DNA from 2 places in the Plantactinospora sp. B5E13 genome. Region 1 is predicted to be linked to the other one. Evidence: riboswitches for the same ligand, from Rfam matches in the RefSeq annotation. Region 1 holds a riboswitch; the other holds the start of a gene.
What was found. Region 1 has a riboswitch for cobalamin ahead of metE (5-methyltetrahydropteroyltriglutamate--homocysteine S-methyltransferase). Riboswitches for the same ligand answer to the same signal wherever they lie in the genome.
Positions count from the first base shown of each region.

Region 2: it holds a riboswitch for cobalamin, as region 1 does, so the genes downstream of both, ABGB05_RS36665 (ribonucleoside-diphosphate reductase subunit alpha) here and metE (5-methyltetrahydropteroyltriglutamate--homocysteine S-methyltransferase) in region 1, are expected to answer to the same signal.

Region 1 is NZ_JBDPLT010000017.1:107,774-114,774, reverse strand. Features, by position in the region: gene ABGB05_RS18060 (hypothetical protein) at 1-469, shown strand, start outside; gene ABGB05_RS18055 (hypothetical protein) at 432-1,037, opposite strand; gene ABGB05_RS18050 (type 1 glutamine amidotransferase domain-containing protein) at 1,214-1,918, opposite strand; gene ABGB05_RS18045 (LysR family transcriptional regulator) at 2,054-2,977, shown strand; gene ABGB05_RS18040 (alpha/beta fold hydrolase) at 3,182-3,562, shown strand; gene ABGB05_RS18035 (glycoside hydrolase family 11 protein) at 4,196-5,236, shown strand; cobalamin riboswitch at 5,450-5,669, shown strand; gene metE (5-methyltetrahydropteroyltriglutamate--homocysteine S-methyltransferase) at 5,784-7,001, shown strand, end outside.
Region 2 is NZ_JBDPLT010000091.1:111-7,111, forward strand. Features, by position in the region: gene ABGB05_RS36635 (hypothetical protein) at 205-1,305, shown strand; gene ABGB05_RS36640 (hypothetical protein) at 1,314-1,655, shown strand; gene ABGB05_RS36645 (hypothetical protein) at 1,652-1,933, shown strand; gene ABGB05_RS36650 (hypothetical protein) at 2,105-2,293, shown strand; gene ABGB05_RS36655 (HNH endonuclease) at 2,506-3,639, shown strand; gene ABGB05_RS36660 (NAD(P)H-binding protein) at 4,079-4,858, opposite strand; cobalamin riboswitch at 5,089-5,326, shown strand; gene ABGB05_RS36665 (ribonucleoside-diphosphate reductase subunit alpha) at 5,538-7,001, shown strand, end outside.

The DNA.
Region 1 (7,001 bases):
GGTCCACCCGTCGAAGGACTACCGGGTGGTGCTGCTGACCACGGGTGACGACGCCCCGACGAAGGCCGTCGTGACGGCGGTCAACGACTGGGCCGAGGACGAGAAGGTCGACCTCCGGACGGTGGTCGCCAAGGATGACCAGGACCTGGTGCCCAGCATCACCCGGGCCATCGACATGCGGCCGGACCTGATCGTCAGCGCGGGCAACAACCTGGTCGACCCCCTCGCGCTGGTCACCGCGAGCCACCTGGCGCAGCAGTTCCTCGTGGTCGGGGCGGAACTGGCCGAGCCGACCCACAACGTCACGGCGGTCGACTGGTCCGGCGCGTCGTTCCGGGGTGAGGGGCTCGGCATGTCCTCGACCTACGACCCCGCCTCGTTCACCGCCGAGCGCTGTGCCGACGCGATCAGGGCGGGCGTCGCGGCCGTACTCAACGACCTGACCGGGATCGTGGTCTGGCTCGGCTGAGCGACTGCTGTCGGTGGGTCGGATAGTCCGTGTAACCGCTGGCGCCGCCGGTGTAGAAGGTCGCCGTGTCCGGTTCGGTCTCCGGCAGGTCGTCGCGCCAGCGCCGCACGAGGTCGGGATTGGCGATCGCCGGACGGCCGACCGCGACCGCGTCAGCCACACCCTCCGCGACGAGTGCCGCCGCCCGGTCCCTGGTGCTCGTCGTCGAGAATCCCGTGTTCGCGACGAGTGGTACGCCGGCCCGCGCCCGTAACTGTTGGACGATCGCAGCGGCGGGCCGAGGGTGCACGACGTTGAGATAGCCGAGACGCAGTGGTGCGAGCCCGTCGGCGAGGGCGCCGTACGTCGCGTGCAGGTCCACCGGGTCGGGCTCCAGGGCGTCCTGGATATTGAGTCCGGGCGACAGCCGGATCCCGACCCGGGAGCCGCCGATCTGCCGGGCCACCGCCGAGACGACCTCGATGACAAACGTGCCCGGGCCAGTGGTCCACCGCCGTACCCGTCGGTGCGGCGGTTCGACCAGGCCGGGTACCCGGGTCCGGCGCGTGGTTTCCGATTCGGTTGCCATGAGAGTTCGGACCTTCGCGATGTTCGACGGGCTCGACGCGACCGCCGGCCACGCGAGAAGGCGCGACCGCCGGCCACGCGAGAAGGCGCGACCGCCGGCCACGCGAGAAGGCGCGACCGCCGGCCACGCGAGAAGGCGCGACCGCCGGCCACGGAAGGAGCCGGGTGGCCCCGGGGTCAGTCGGCCCTACCGAGCCGCTCCAGCAGGGTGGCGGCCAGTCGGGCCGACGAGGCGGGGTTCTGCCCCGTGATCAGGTTGCGGTCGACGACCACGTACGGCGCCCAGGCGGCGCCCTCGCTGAACTGCACACCGAGCGCGACGAGGCGGTCCTGGAGCACCCACCTGGCCCGGTCGGCGAGACCTGCCTGGGTCTCCTCGATCCGGGTGAAACCGGTCACCCGGTAGCCGCGCAGCGGCGACCCGCCGTCCGGCGTCCCGGTCGCCAGCAGCGCCGCCACCCCGTGACAGACCAGCGCCAACGGCCGGCCGGAAGTCAGGGTCTCGGTGATCACCCGGGCCGAGTCGGCGTCGCCGGACAGGTCCTCCATCGGACCGTGGCCGCCCGGGTAGAAGACCGCCACGTAGTCGGCGGGGTCGACGTCGGCCAGGTTGATCGGCCGGTGCAGCGCCTCCGTCTCGTCGAGCAGTGCGACGACCGCGTCCGCGCCCTGCTGCCCGCCGTTGCGGTCGGGGGTCAGGCTGGCCCGGTCGACGGTGGGGACGACACCGCCCGGGGTGGCGACCACCACCTCGTATCCGGCGCCGGTGAGCGCCTGGTACGGGGCGGCGAACTCCTCGCCCCAGAAGCCGGTGGGATGCCGATGCCCGTCGGCCAGCGTCCAGTGGTCGGCGCCGGTCATCACAAACAGGATTTTCGCCATGTCGTGTACTCCGTCGGTCGGTTCCGGCCGGGGTGGCCGGAGGGTTCCTGACCAGCGGCGCAGGTACGCGTACGCCGGTCTGACGGTCCCGACGGTAGGCCGGCGCCCCCTCGGCAAACCAATAGGATTACTGGCGTGGACCCAAGGAATTCCGATGGCTCTGCGGGCCGCCGGCCGCTCGATCTGACCCAGTTGCGGACCTTCCTGGCGGTCTACCGGGCCGGCTCGCTGACCGAGGCGGCCCGCCGGCTCGGGCTGGCCCAGCCGACCGTGACCGGTCAGATCCGCTCGCTCGAACAGCAGCTCGACCACCAGCTGTTCGAACGGCTGCCGCGCGGCGTGGCCCCCACCGCCGTCGCACACGACCTGGCCGCCCGGATCTCGGCGCCGATGGACCAGCTCGCCCTGGTGGCGGACCGGACCACCACGGCACCGGCCGAGCCCGTGCACCTGGGTGGCCCGGCCGAGCTGCTGGCCGTCCGAGTGCTGCCGGTCCTCGCTCCGCTGGTCGCCCGGGGCGTACGGATACGGGTCAGCGCCGGGCTCGCCGACGACCTGCTCGACGGTCTCCGCGCCCGTCGGCTCGACCTCGTCCTGTCCGCGATCCGTCCGCGTGGGCGCTCGGTCGTCGCCACTCCACTGATGGACGAGGAGTTCGTGCTGGTGGCCGCCCCGACCTGGGCTGCCCGGATCGGCCCGCTGGCCGCCGACGATCCGGCGCCGCTGGACGACGTACCACTGATCGCCTACGCCGAGGATCTGCCGATCCTCCGCCGCTACTGGCGACACGTGTTTCGCAACCGGCTGACCAGCCCGCCCGCGCTGGTGGTCCCGGACCTGCGCGGCGTACTGGCCGCCACCGTGGCGGGTGCCGGGGTCACGGTCCTGCCGCGGTACCTCTGTGTCGAGGAACTGCGCACCGGGGCCCTGGTCCCGCTCCTCGAACCCGAGGAGCCGCCGATCAACACCGGCTTCATTGTCGAACGTGCCAACTCCGTACCCGATCCGGCGGCGACCCGGGTCCGGGACGTCATCCTCCGGGCCGCCCGCGCCTGGTAGTCGCCGCTCCGCCCGCAGGTCCGGCCGCTGCACCCGCACCGGCGGGGCAACACTATCGTCAGTGCGTACCGGTTGAACCGGTACGCGCGACGAGCGGCCGCCCGGCCGGCCCCGCCGCACATGAGGCGCCACCGTTCGGCCCGGTCCCGCCCGGATCGCGAGGCTGGCGGTGGCGCCGTCCCAGCGCTCAACCAGAGGTGTCTTGTGTTCACTCGTGACGAACTGAACGTGGACGGGGTCCACATCGAACGGGCCCGGCCCGACAGCGAGCCGACGGCGCCGCCGATCGTCTTCATCCACGGCGGCAGCCACGGCACCTGGCTCTGGGACAACTGGCTGCCGTACTTCGCCGCCACCGGCCGGACCTGTCTCGCGTTCAGCTGGTTCAACCACAACGGGTCGCGGAAGCTGCCGGAGGAGCAGTTCCTGGCCCGGTCCATCGCGGCCGTCACCGAGGAACTGGAGATCGTGGCCGGACAGGCCGGACAACCACCGGTGCTGGTCGCGCACAGCATGGGCGCCCTGGCGGCGCCAGCTACTTCGGCGCCGACTACCTGGCCCTCAACGACCGCGGGCACAGCATGATCCTCGAGCCCCGGTGGCGGGAGACCGCCGGGCGCATCCGGTCCTGGCTCGACCGGGCGACCTGGTAGCCCCGTCCCGGCCGCACGGCAGATTTTCCGGCCCCGACACCCCCGGTGTCGGGGCCGGACCCGTCTGCCGGCGTTGCCGCCGGCACCTGCGATGCGGTACGACGGGAGGAGTGCCCCGGACCGGACGGGTGCGGTCCCCGGCGACAGCACCCGGGCAACCACGCTCCGGAAGATCTCCGGAACTTTCGGCGGCACCACCCCGGATCCGTCCCCCGGAGTCTCGGCGCTCCGACCCCGGGTCCGACCCGGCTCCGCACGACTGCTGACCAGGTCAGCTGCCACTCAGGACAAATTCCGAGGCCAGGGCCGGGTTTCCACAACGTTTCCGATAGTTGTTGACAAGGCAACGAGGCGAAGCCAATACTGTCGCCATCGACGGCTCTCAATCACCGCCGATACCACCCACCGCGACCTACTCCTCCGGTCGTCGAGCAGGGCGACCGGCCCCACCACCACCGCGCGGTACGACGCCGACATCCGGCGGTCGCCCCGGCCACCGGCAGCCCCTCGGCGGGTCGCCCGCGCTGCTGGCCCCGGCCAGCCGTCACGAGGAGGAAGGCAGTACATGAACGCACCCCCCGTCCAGTCCAGCGGACGCAGACGCGGACGCCTCAGGATGCTCATCGGCAGTGCCTGCGCCATCGCGCTGGTCACCGCCGGCATGACCACGCTCGTGAGCAGCCCCGCCCAGGCCGAGGCCGACCGGCAGGTCTGCTCGAACACCACCGGCAACCACAACGGGTTCTACTTCTCGTTCTGGAAAGACAGCGGCGACGCCTGCATGGTGCTGCGCGAGAACGGCCGGTACTCCAGCTCGTGGAGCAGGAGCACCAACAACTGGGTCGGCGGCAAGGGCTGGGCCACCGGTAGCCGCCGGACGGTCAGCTACTCGGGCACCTACAACCCGGGTAACAACAACACCTACCTCGCCCTGTACGGATGGACGCGGAACCCGCTCATCGAGTACTACGTCGTCGAGAACTTCGGCAACTACAACCCGAGCAGCGGCGCCCAGCAGTTCGGCACGGTGACCACCGACGGCGGCACCTACAACATCCTGCGCAGCCAGCGGGTCAACCAGCCGTCGATCGACGGCACCGCCACGTTCTACCAGTTCTGGAGCGTCCGCCAGTCGAAGCGGAGCAGTGGCACCATCACCCTCGCCAACCACTTCGACGCCTGGGCCCGCGCCGGCCTGAACCTCGGCAGCAGCTGGGCCTACCAGGTCATGGCGACCGAGGGCTACCAGAGCCAGGGAAGCTCCGACATCACCGTCCGCGAGGGCAGCGGCGGCGGCAACCCCAACCCGAACCCGACCACCACGCCGCCCGGCAACGGTGGCGGTAGCTGCTCGGTCAGCGTGAGCCGCGCCGAGGACTGGAGCGACCGGTTCAACACGACCTTCTCGGTCAGCGGCACCAACAACTGGGTCGTCACCATCCGCACCAACGGCGGCCAGAGCCTGCAGAACAGCTGGAACGCGTCGATCAGCGGCACCAGCGGCACGCTCACCGCACGCCCGAACGGCAACGGCAACAACTTCGGCATCACGCTCTACAAGAACGGCAACAACACCACACCAACGGCGACCTGCGCGTCCGGCTGACCTGACGCGTGCGGTGGGGTGCCGACGACAACCGGCACCCCACCCACCAGCGGTGGACCACGGTCATCCGGCGGAACCCTCCCTCACGGGACAACGGTTCCGCCGGATGACCGTTGTCTTCGGCGCGGTTCACCGACCTCGGTGCGGTTCACCGACCTCGGTGCGGTTCACCGACCTCGGTGCGGTTCACCGACTCCGGTACGGCGACGACGTACGATGCTCGACAGTGCTGGTTCGCCCCGTCTTCCGAGTCGGGGCGTCGTAAGAGGGAACCCGGTGCGAGTCCGGGACTGCCCCGCAGCGGTGAGTGGGAACGACCGCCGTCATCGAGCACTGGACCCCGTACGGGGTCTGGGAAGCGACGGCCAGTAGGAGACCGGTACGCCGGTCGCGCCCACGAGTCCGAAGACCTGCCCGCACCGCGTACACCGAGGGTGTGCGCCGCCGACGGCCTCTCGGGAGGGCCAGGGCGGAAGCGCGCCTGGCGTGCCCTTCCCCCGTGCCCGTGCCGAGCGACCGTCGGGCACTTCGAGGGAGGGAATCCTTTGTGACCACCGGATTCGGACAGAGCACCGTGCTCGGCTACCCGCGCATCGGCGGGAACCGCGAACTCAAGAGAGCCGTCGAGGCGTACTGGGCGGGCCGGATCGACGCCGCCGCGCTGGAGCGCACCGCGGCCGGGCTGCGTGCCGAGGTCTGGCAGACGCTGCGTGACGCGCGCCTCGACTCGATCCCGTCCAACACGTTCTCCTACTACGACCACGTGCTCGACACCGCGGTGGCGGTCGGCGCGGTGCCGGACCGGTTCGCCCGGCTCGGACTGGGCGAGCTGGACACGTACTTCGCGATGGCTCGTGGGGTGGCGGCCGAGCCGGCGCTGGAGCTGACCAAGTGGTTCGACACGAACTACCACTACCTCGTGCCGGAGATCGGCCCGGAGACCGTCTTCGCGGCGAACCCGGCAAAGGCGCTGGCCGAGTACGCCGAAGCCCGGGAGCTGGGAATACGAACCCGGCCCGTACTGGTCGGGCCGGCCACGTTCCTGCTGCTCGCCAAGCCCACCGCCCCGGACGGTGACCCGTTCGACCGGCTCGACGACCTGGTCGGGACGTACGCCGAGATCCTGCGGGTGCTGGCCGGGGCCGGCGTCGAGTGGGTGCAGCTCGACGAGCCCGGCTACGTCGCCGACCGCAGCCCGGCCGAGATCAGCGCGCTGCGCGACGCCTACACCCGACTCTGCGCCGCGCCACACCGACCGAAGATCTTCGTCGCCAGCTACTTCGGCGAACTCGGCGACGCGTTGCCCGCCCTGCTCGACACGCCGGTCGAGGCGATCGGCCTGGACCTGGTCGCCGGCGGCCCCGGCAACCTGACCAGGCTCGCCGGTGCCGGCCCGCTGCGCGGCCGGACGATCGTCGCCGGACTCGTCGACGGCCGCAACATCTGGCGTACCGACCTGCGGGCCGCGATCACCGCCGGCGCTGTCGTCACCGGACTCGCCGACCACGTCGCCGTCGCCACCTCGTGCTCGCTGCTGCACGTGCCGGTGGACCTCGCCACCGAGACGGCACTCGACCCCGACCTGCGCCGGCGACTCGCCTTCGCCCGGCAGAAGGTCGACGAGGTGGTGCTGCTCAGCCGCGCGCTGCGCGACGGCACCACCCTGCTGCCCGAGCCGCTGCCGGCCGTTCCGGCCGAATGGCGCGACAACACGGTACGGTCGCGGCTGGCCACCCTGACCCCGGCGGACCGGCGACGTGGCCCG
Region 2 (7,001 bases), on a different contig from region 1:
TCCCTGTGTCGATACGCTAAGTCCCCCACCAGGCCAGATTTAGGACTCAATCATCTAGTGGTTCGCCCGGCAAGGGATCGACTCGGGCAGCGATGCCGACGGTGCTCCGGCACGTCCCGGTAGACATCGGGATCGGTCGAAGACCGAGCATCGGAATTGGTCAGCATCTGCTAGCGTCGGTCGCCGGGTGGCCTTGGGGGGGCAATGACCGGGTTCTATGTCGATCCGACCGGCCTGAATGGTCTGTACAACCTGCTTTGGCGGGCCTCCGGAGACGCGCGTGACGCCTTGGACTACACCAGGCGGAACTGCGACCTGAACCTGGTTGAGGTCGGCTTGCTCATGAACATGGTCGGGCCGCACCGGCAGGCGTACCAGCAGGTGACGAACGGCCTTCAGGAGTTCGTCAACCTCACCCAGGGCGCCGCCACCCAGGTCAACCTGGCCCAGCGGATGTACGCGACGTCTGACGCGGCGGCGACTGCCCGCCTTGACCAGACCTATCCGGGCGCCAAGGACCCGGGCGGCCTCGGCGGAGCGCTCGCCGAGCGGCGGCCTGATCTCTGGCCCAGCGCGCCGCGTTCGCTCTTCTCCGACGTTGCCGAGCCTGGCCAGCAGCTCGGGGCCCCGAACTATGCCTCCGGCATAGAGGAGTTCCAGATCAATCTCTTGTCCGATCTGGTCAGCCCGTCCGCATGGGCGCGGCAGGTCAGCACCTGGCTGTTCGGCGTCGATCCCTTCGAGGGGTGGGGCAAGCTCGTGGCCGGAGACTGGGAGTCGTACACGTACTGCGGCGCGGCCTGGCGCGCGGTCGGCGACGCGATGTTGGACGTCAGCCGGAACCTGACCACAGGTGCGGCCGACGTGTCGGAGGTGTGGCGGGGCAACGCGGCAGAGGCCGAGCAGGAGTTCCAGCTTGTTCTTGGTGGTGCGGCGATGACGGCCCACGGCGTGTTGGACAGGTATGCGGATCTCTACGCACAGGTGTCGGAAGCCGCGAAGAACCTTTTCGCCGCGTTGACGAATCTGCTGGGCAAGTTGCTCGACGCACTCATTATGGTCTGCGTCGCGGGTGCCGTCGGTACGGCCACGATCAAGACTGGCATCGGCGCGGTCGCGGGCTATGGAGCGGCGGCCTATTACGCGTGGCAGGCATATGATCTCTACAAGGAGATCTCGACGGTCTACGGCAACGCCGAGGTGACCTTCAAGAGCCTCGGAGCGTTGATCAGCGCGGTCGATGCCCGACTGGGCCTGGGCTCCCTTCCCCAAGTCAAGCCCTATCACCATCCTGCTCTGGACTAGGAGTGGTCTTGCCCGACGACATCTCGCAGCAGCCGTTGGCTCGTGCTCTCCTGGCCAAGCTGGCCCAGATGAGAGATGAGGACCACCCCCTTGGCGGACTCGCAAAATCCGTCCTGAGCGGGGAGCTCGGCCTCAGAGAGGCTGGCAGCCAGTCCTGGCACGGACAGGGCCTGGGTGAGGCGTTCGCCCAATACGCCGCCGACCGTCAGTGGCTTTCTACTGACCAACTCGCCGACGTCGAGCAGCAGGCTGGCCAGCTGCGTGCGGCCGGTGACGACCTGACAGTGGAACCGGACGACGTCGTTGATGTGGACGAGACTCGTTCGGGGCCCGAGAACGAGGCCCGATGAACCCACGGCACCGCTGGCAGATTGCGCTCCCGTTGATCTCAATATGCGTCATCGTGTTCGCGGCGGCAGTCCTTGGTATGACCTTCTGGCATCTGGAGAGCCTCGCCGGGCGCGTGTTACGGATCGCGATGCTCCTCGTCGCCACGGCCACGCTTGCCGTCGCTGTCTCCGTCGGAGTCCGGCCGGCCAGCGACGTGCCCTGGCCGCGTATCGGCGTGGTGGTCGCGGGACTCGGACTCACCTGTGGCCTCTCCGCGATCCATTTCGAGGTTGCCTGACCGACGAGGACGGAAGCTGACACCTCGGACGTGCGAGGTTCCGTGACGAGAGACCGACCATCGACCACAGACTGACTCGTGACGTACCCGAGCCATCGGGGAGGGGCGCCGTTGGGGACGACCGGGCCGCAGAGCGGCAGGGTTCGTTCGCGTAGTGGTTTGGCCCTTCGAATGATCGGTGAAGCGCTGCTGGCGCTCTCCCTCGTCGGGGCGCTGGTCGGGTTCCTCCTGCTTGCCGTGCGCTGGCCGATAGGCGGCGACCTACAGACGCCGATTTCCATCGTCATTTGGGCCGGCCGAGGGATCTGTGTCGCTGCGGCGTTCATGGTGCTCGGCCAGATCCTGAGCCGCAAAAGATAGTGACGGCGTGAGCCTCGGACTGGCAAAGCTTCCCGAGCGGAGCAGCACCGGCGATTTTTGCTCAAGCTTGCCGCCAGCGTCGCCGGGCGCCGGCTGCACGTCGAGGGTTGCGTACCTGCACGGGCCGTTCGGGTCCGGGAGGTCGCACTTCCTGACGTTGCTGCACGCACTGCTGCGCGGCGAGCTGGCGCCAGCCGTTCACCGAGAAGCTGATGGCCGAGTTCGAAACGGCCCAGAAGCTGTACGACGTCAAGCTGCGGATTTGCGGGCCTCCGATCGGGTACCGCGAACGCCGCGACCACCAGACCGAGGGCCGTCACCACCGCGACGACGAGTTGCAGTCCGTTGGCGTCGGGGGCAAGTGCCCGTTCGGGCGGTGTCAGATTGATCGACAGGTGTGCACACTGCTCGACGTGAAGGCGTTCGTGGGGGTGACCGACCCGGACTGGTACCGCTTCCTCGCCGCGCGGCCTGCCCTGAACGAGGTCAACTTCTGGCGACCGTCGGGCGGCACATTCCGGGCCCTGACCCCGGGGGAGCCGTTCTTCTTCAAGACGCACTACCCACACAACCGGGTGGTCGGCGGCGGCTTCTTCAGCGGGTTCGTCCAGTTGCCGATCTCGGAGGCGTGGAATTTGTTCGGCGAGGCGAACGGCGTGTCGAGTCTCGATGAGATGCGCCGGAGTGTCGGGCGGTATCGCAGAGCGCCGATCGCCTTGGATGAGGACCCGGTCATCGGTTGCATCTTCGTCCGGGACACCCGGTTCTTTCCGGCCGACGCGTTGGCCGGCCCGCCACCGGACTTCGCCTCGAACATCGTGCAGGGCAAGGGCTACGACCTGGCCACACATCCTGCGGTCGACTACTTCCACCTGCTCGTCGAGCGGCTCGTCGACCGGCCGGTCGAGATCGACATGGCCGAGCCGTGGCATCGGCCCGGCCCGGTGTACGGCGACCCCCGCCTCGCGCCCCAGCGGCTCGGTCAGCAGTCGTTCAAGGCGGTGGTGTTGGGGGCGTACGACCGCCGCTGTGCCATCACCGGCAACCGGGTCCGGCCGGTGTTGCAGGCCGCCCACATTCGGCCGCTCAGCAAGGGTGGTGAGCACCGGCTCGACAATGGTCTGCTGCTCCGGTCGGACGTGCACATCATGTTCGACCAGGGCTATCTGAGCGTCGACCCGAAACACCGGCTGCTGGTCAGCCCGCGACTTCGCAGCGAGTTCGGCAACGGCGACCAGTTTTACGCCAAGGTGGGCACCGAGATCGCGCTTCCGGAGCGGCGGGCTGACCGACCGAGCCGCGAGTTCCTGGAGTGGCACGCCGAGACGGTGTTCAAAGCCGCGTGATCCAGCAGCATGGCGGACCCGCCCGGCGACGATAGCCACGACCAGACCAGGATCACCAACCCGTACAGCAGGTCACCCCGGACTGGTACGCCGTCCGACCCGGTAGTCGGACCAGGTGATCAGGCCCCGGTCTCCGGTGTCGGTGGTCAACGCCCCGGAGCGGAACGCCCGGCCCAGCCGACCCGGCACGGGCAGCCGGAGCAGCGGTCGCCGGACGCCTCGGGCGGTCAGCCACGCTCGGGCCAGGTCCGCGATACCCGGTACCTCGGGACCGGCGTACTCCTCGACGGTTCCGGCGCGATGAGGAGGGTCCAGTTCAGAACTCCTCTGTTCCCGGAATGCCCGAGGCGCAATCCGTTCCCGGTGCTGCCCGGGCTGACCGAAACGCCGCAGTCGTCCGACTGGGATCAGCGACCCCGCGTCGACACGGTGCAGCGGGTCACCCAGGTCCGGCGGACCGTCCGGCCAGGTAGTCGGACCAGGTGATGCGGCCCCGGTCTCCACGGTCGGTGGTCAGCGCCCCGGCGCGCAGCTCCCGACCGAACCGGCCCGGCACGGGCAGCCGGAGCAGCGGCCGCCGGACACCCCGGGCGGCCAGCCAGGCCCGGGCGACGTCCGCCAGACCCAGCACCTCCGGGCCGCCGTACTCCTCGATGGTCCGGGTTGCCGGGGCGGAGATCCGGCGTACCAGGTGGGCCGCGACGTCGTGGACGTCGACCGGTTGTCCGACGATCTTCGGGTCGACCGGCAGCACCGGGAACCGGGCGAGTCTGGTCAGCGCCTCGTCGATCAGGTCGTGGAACTGGGTGACCCGCAGGATCGTCCACGGCACCGGACCGGCCGCCACGATCGCCTCGGCGTCGAGTTTCACCCGGTAGTACGACCACGGTACCCGGTCGATGCCGACGATCGAGACGTACACCAGGTGGCGTACCCCGGCGGGGCCGGCGGTGTCGACCAGCCGGCGGGTGCCGTCGACGTCGACCTGCCGGGTGTAGCCGCGCTGGTACGGCGCCGACGCGAGGTGGACCACGGTCTCGACCCCGTCCAGCGCGGCGGCCAGGCCCTCGCCGGTGGCGAGGTCGGCCCGGATCCGGTCGACGCCGTCGCCACCCTTCGGGGTACGGCTCATCGCCCGGGTCGGGTGGCCGTAGCCGGCCAGTGTCGGGGTGAGGACCCGGCCGAGGCGTCCGGTCGCGCCGGTGACCAGGACCGTCATCGCCGCCCTCCCTGGATTGTGCGCGCCGCTCCGTCGAGGGTGACCCGCCCGGCCGGTACGGCGGGGCGGTTTCGTGGACCTGTCCTTCGGATGGTGGTTGTTGCCATGCCCGGTGGACGGGACGCCGACCGTGGGTGTGACCGGCACCCGCCCCAAACTCTCCCTCGACGGTGATCATGGCGACACGCCGACACGACATCTTGGGTGTGACTTTTGGGGTGGCCCTATATATGGTGTCTCACGCAGCTGGTTCGGCCGCCGCTCCACGGCGGCCGAGGCAAGAGGGAACCCGGCGCGAATCCGGGACTGCCCCGCAGCGGTGAGTGGGAACGACCGCCGTCATCACGCACTGGGACGACGTCCGGCAACCGCCGGATGTGCCTGGGAAGCGACGGCCAGTAGGCGAACACGGGCGACCCCCGTGCCGGCCCGCGAGTCCGAAGACCTGCCAGCGCGCCGCGTACCCGTCGGTACGCGGCGGTCCGAGGCCGCGCGGGACGGCCGACGCCACTCGACGTACGCGATCGTGCGTACCCGTCGCGGTGTCGCCGTGTCCCCGCGCGCCTGCCGGACCATCCGGAGGCGAGCGCGCGAGGAGAAGATTGTGACGGTCACCGAGGTCCCGACGACCGGCCCGGAGACGGGAGACAGCGAGGCGTCCGCGTCCCGACGTCCGCAGATGCGGGTCCGTAAGCGTAACGGCGACACCGAGCCGGTGGACGTCAACAAGATCGTCCGGGCGGTGGAGCGGTGGGCGGACGACCTGACCGACGTCGACCCGCTGCGGGTGGCGACCCGGACCATCAGCGGCCTGTACGACGGCGCGACCACCGCCGAACTCGACCGGCTCTCCATCCAGACCGCCGCCGAGATGATCGGCGAGGAACCGCAGTACTCCCGGCTTGCCGCCCGGCTGCTCGCCGGCTACGTCGACAAGGAGGTCCGGGGCCAGGGGATCGCCTCGTTCAGCCAGGCGATCCGACTCGGGCACGAGCAGGGCCTGGTCGGTGACGAGACCGCCGAGTTCGTCCGGATCAACGCCCGCAAGCTCGACGACGCCGTCGACCCGGACGCCGACCGGCGCTTCGAGTACTTCGGACTGCGCACGGTCTACGACCGCTACCTGCTGCGCCACCCGACCAGCCGGCTCGTGGTGGAGACCCCGCAGTACTGGCTGCTCCGGGTCGCCTGCGGCCTGTCCCGTACCCCCGGTGAGGCGATCGGCTTCTACCGGCTGATGTCGTCGCTGGCGTACCTGCCCAGCTCGCCGACGCTGTTCAACTCCGGCACCCGGCACACCCAGATGTCCTCCTGCTACCTGGTCGACTCGCCGCGCGACGAGCTCGGCTCGATCTACGACAGGTACGCGCAGGTCGCGCACCTGTCGAAGTTCGCCGGCGGGATCGGCATCGCCTGGTCGCGGGTCCGGTCCCGAGGTGCGTTGATCCGGGGCACCAACGGGCAGTCGAACGGGATCGTGCCGTTCCTGCGTACCCTCGACGCGTCGGTGGCCGCGGTCAACCAGGGCGGTCGGCGCAAGGGCGCGGCCTGTGTCTACCTGGAGCCGTGGCACCCGGACATCGAGGACTTCCTCCAGCTGCGGGACAACACCGGCGAGGACGCCCGGCGTACCCACAACCTCAACCTGGCCAACTGGATCCCGGACGAGTTCATGCGCCGGGTCGAGGCCGACGGGGTGTGGTCGCTGTTCGACCCGGACGAGGTCCCGGAGCTGCCCGACCTGTGGGGTGACGAGTTCGACGCGGCCTACCGGGCGGCCGAGGAACAGGGCCGGTACGTCCGCCAGCTCCCGGCCCGGGAACTGTACGGCCGGATGATGCGGACCCTGGCCCAGACCGGCAACGGCTGGATGACCTTCAAGGACACCTCGAACCGGCTCTGCAACCAGACCGGGCGGCCCGGCAACGTGGTGCACCTGTCGAACCTCTGCACCGAGATCATCGAGGTCTCGAACGATTCCGAGACCGCGGTCTGCAACCTCGGCTCGATCAACCTGGCCGCGCACCTGGCCGGGAACGCCACCGATGGCGACGGGATCGACTGGGCGCGGCTGCGGGAGACGGTCCGGACCGCCGTGACGTTCCTCGACCGGGTGATCGACATCAACTACTACCCGAGCCCG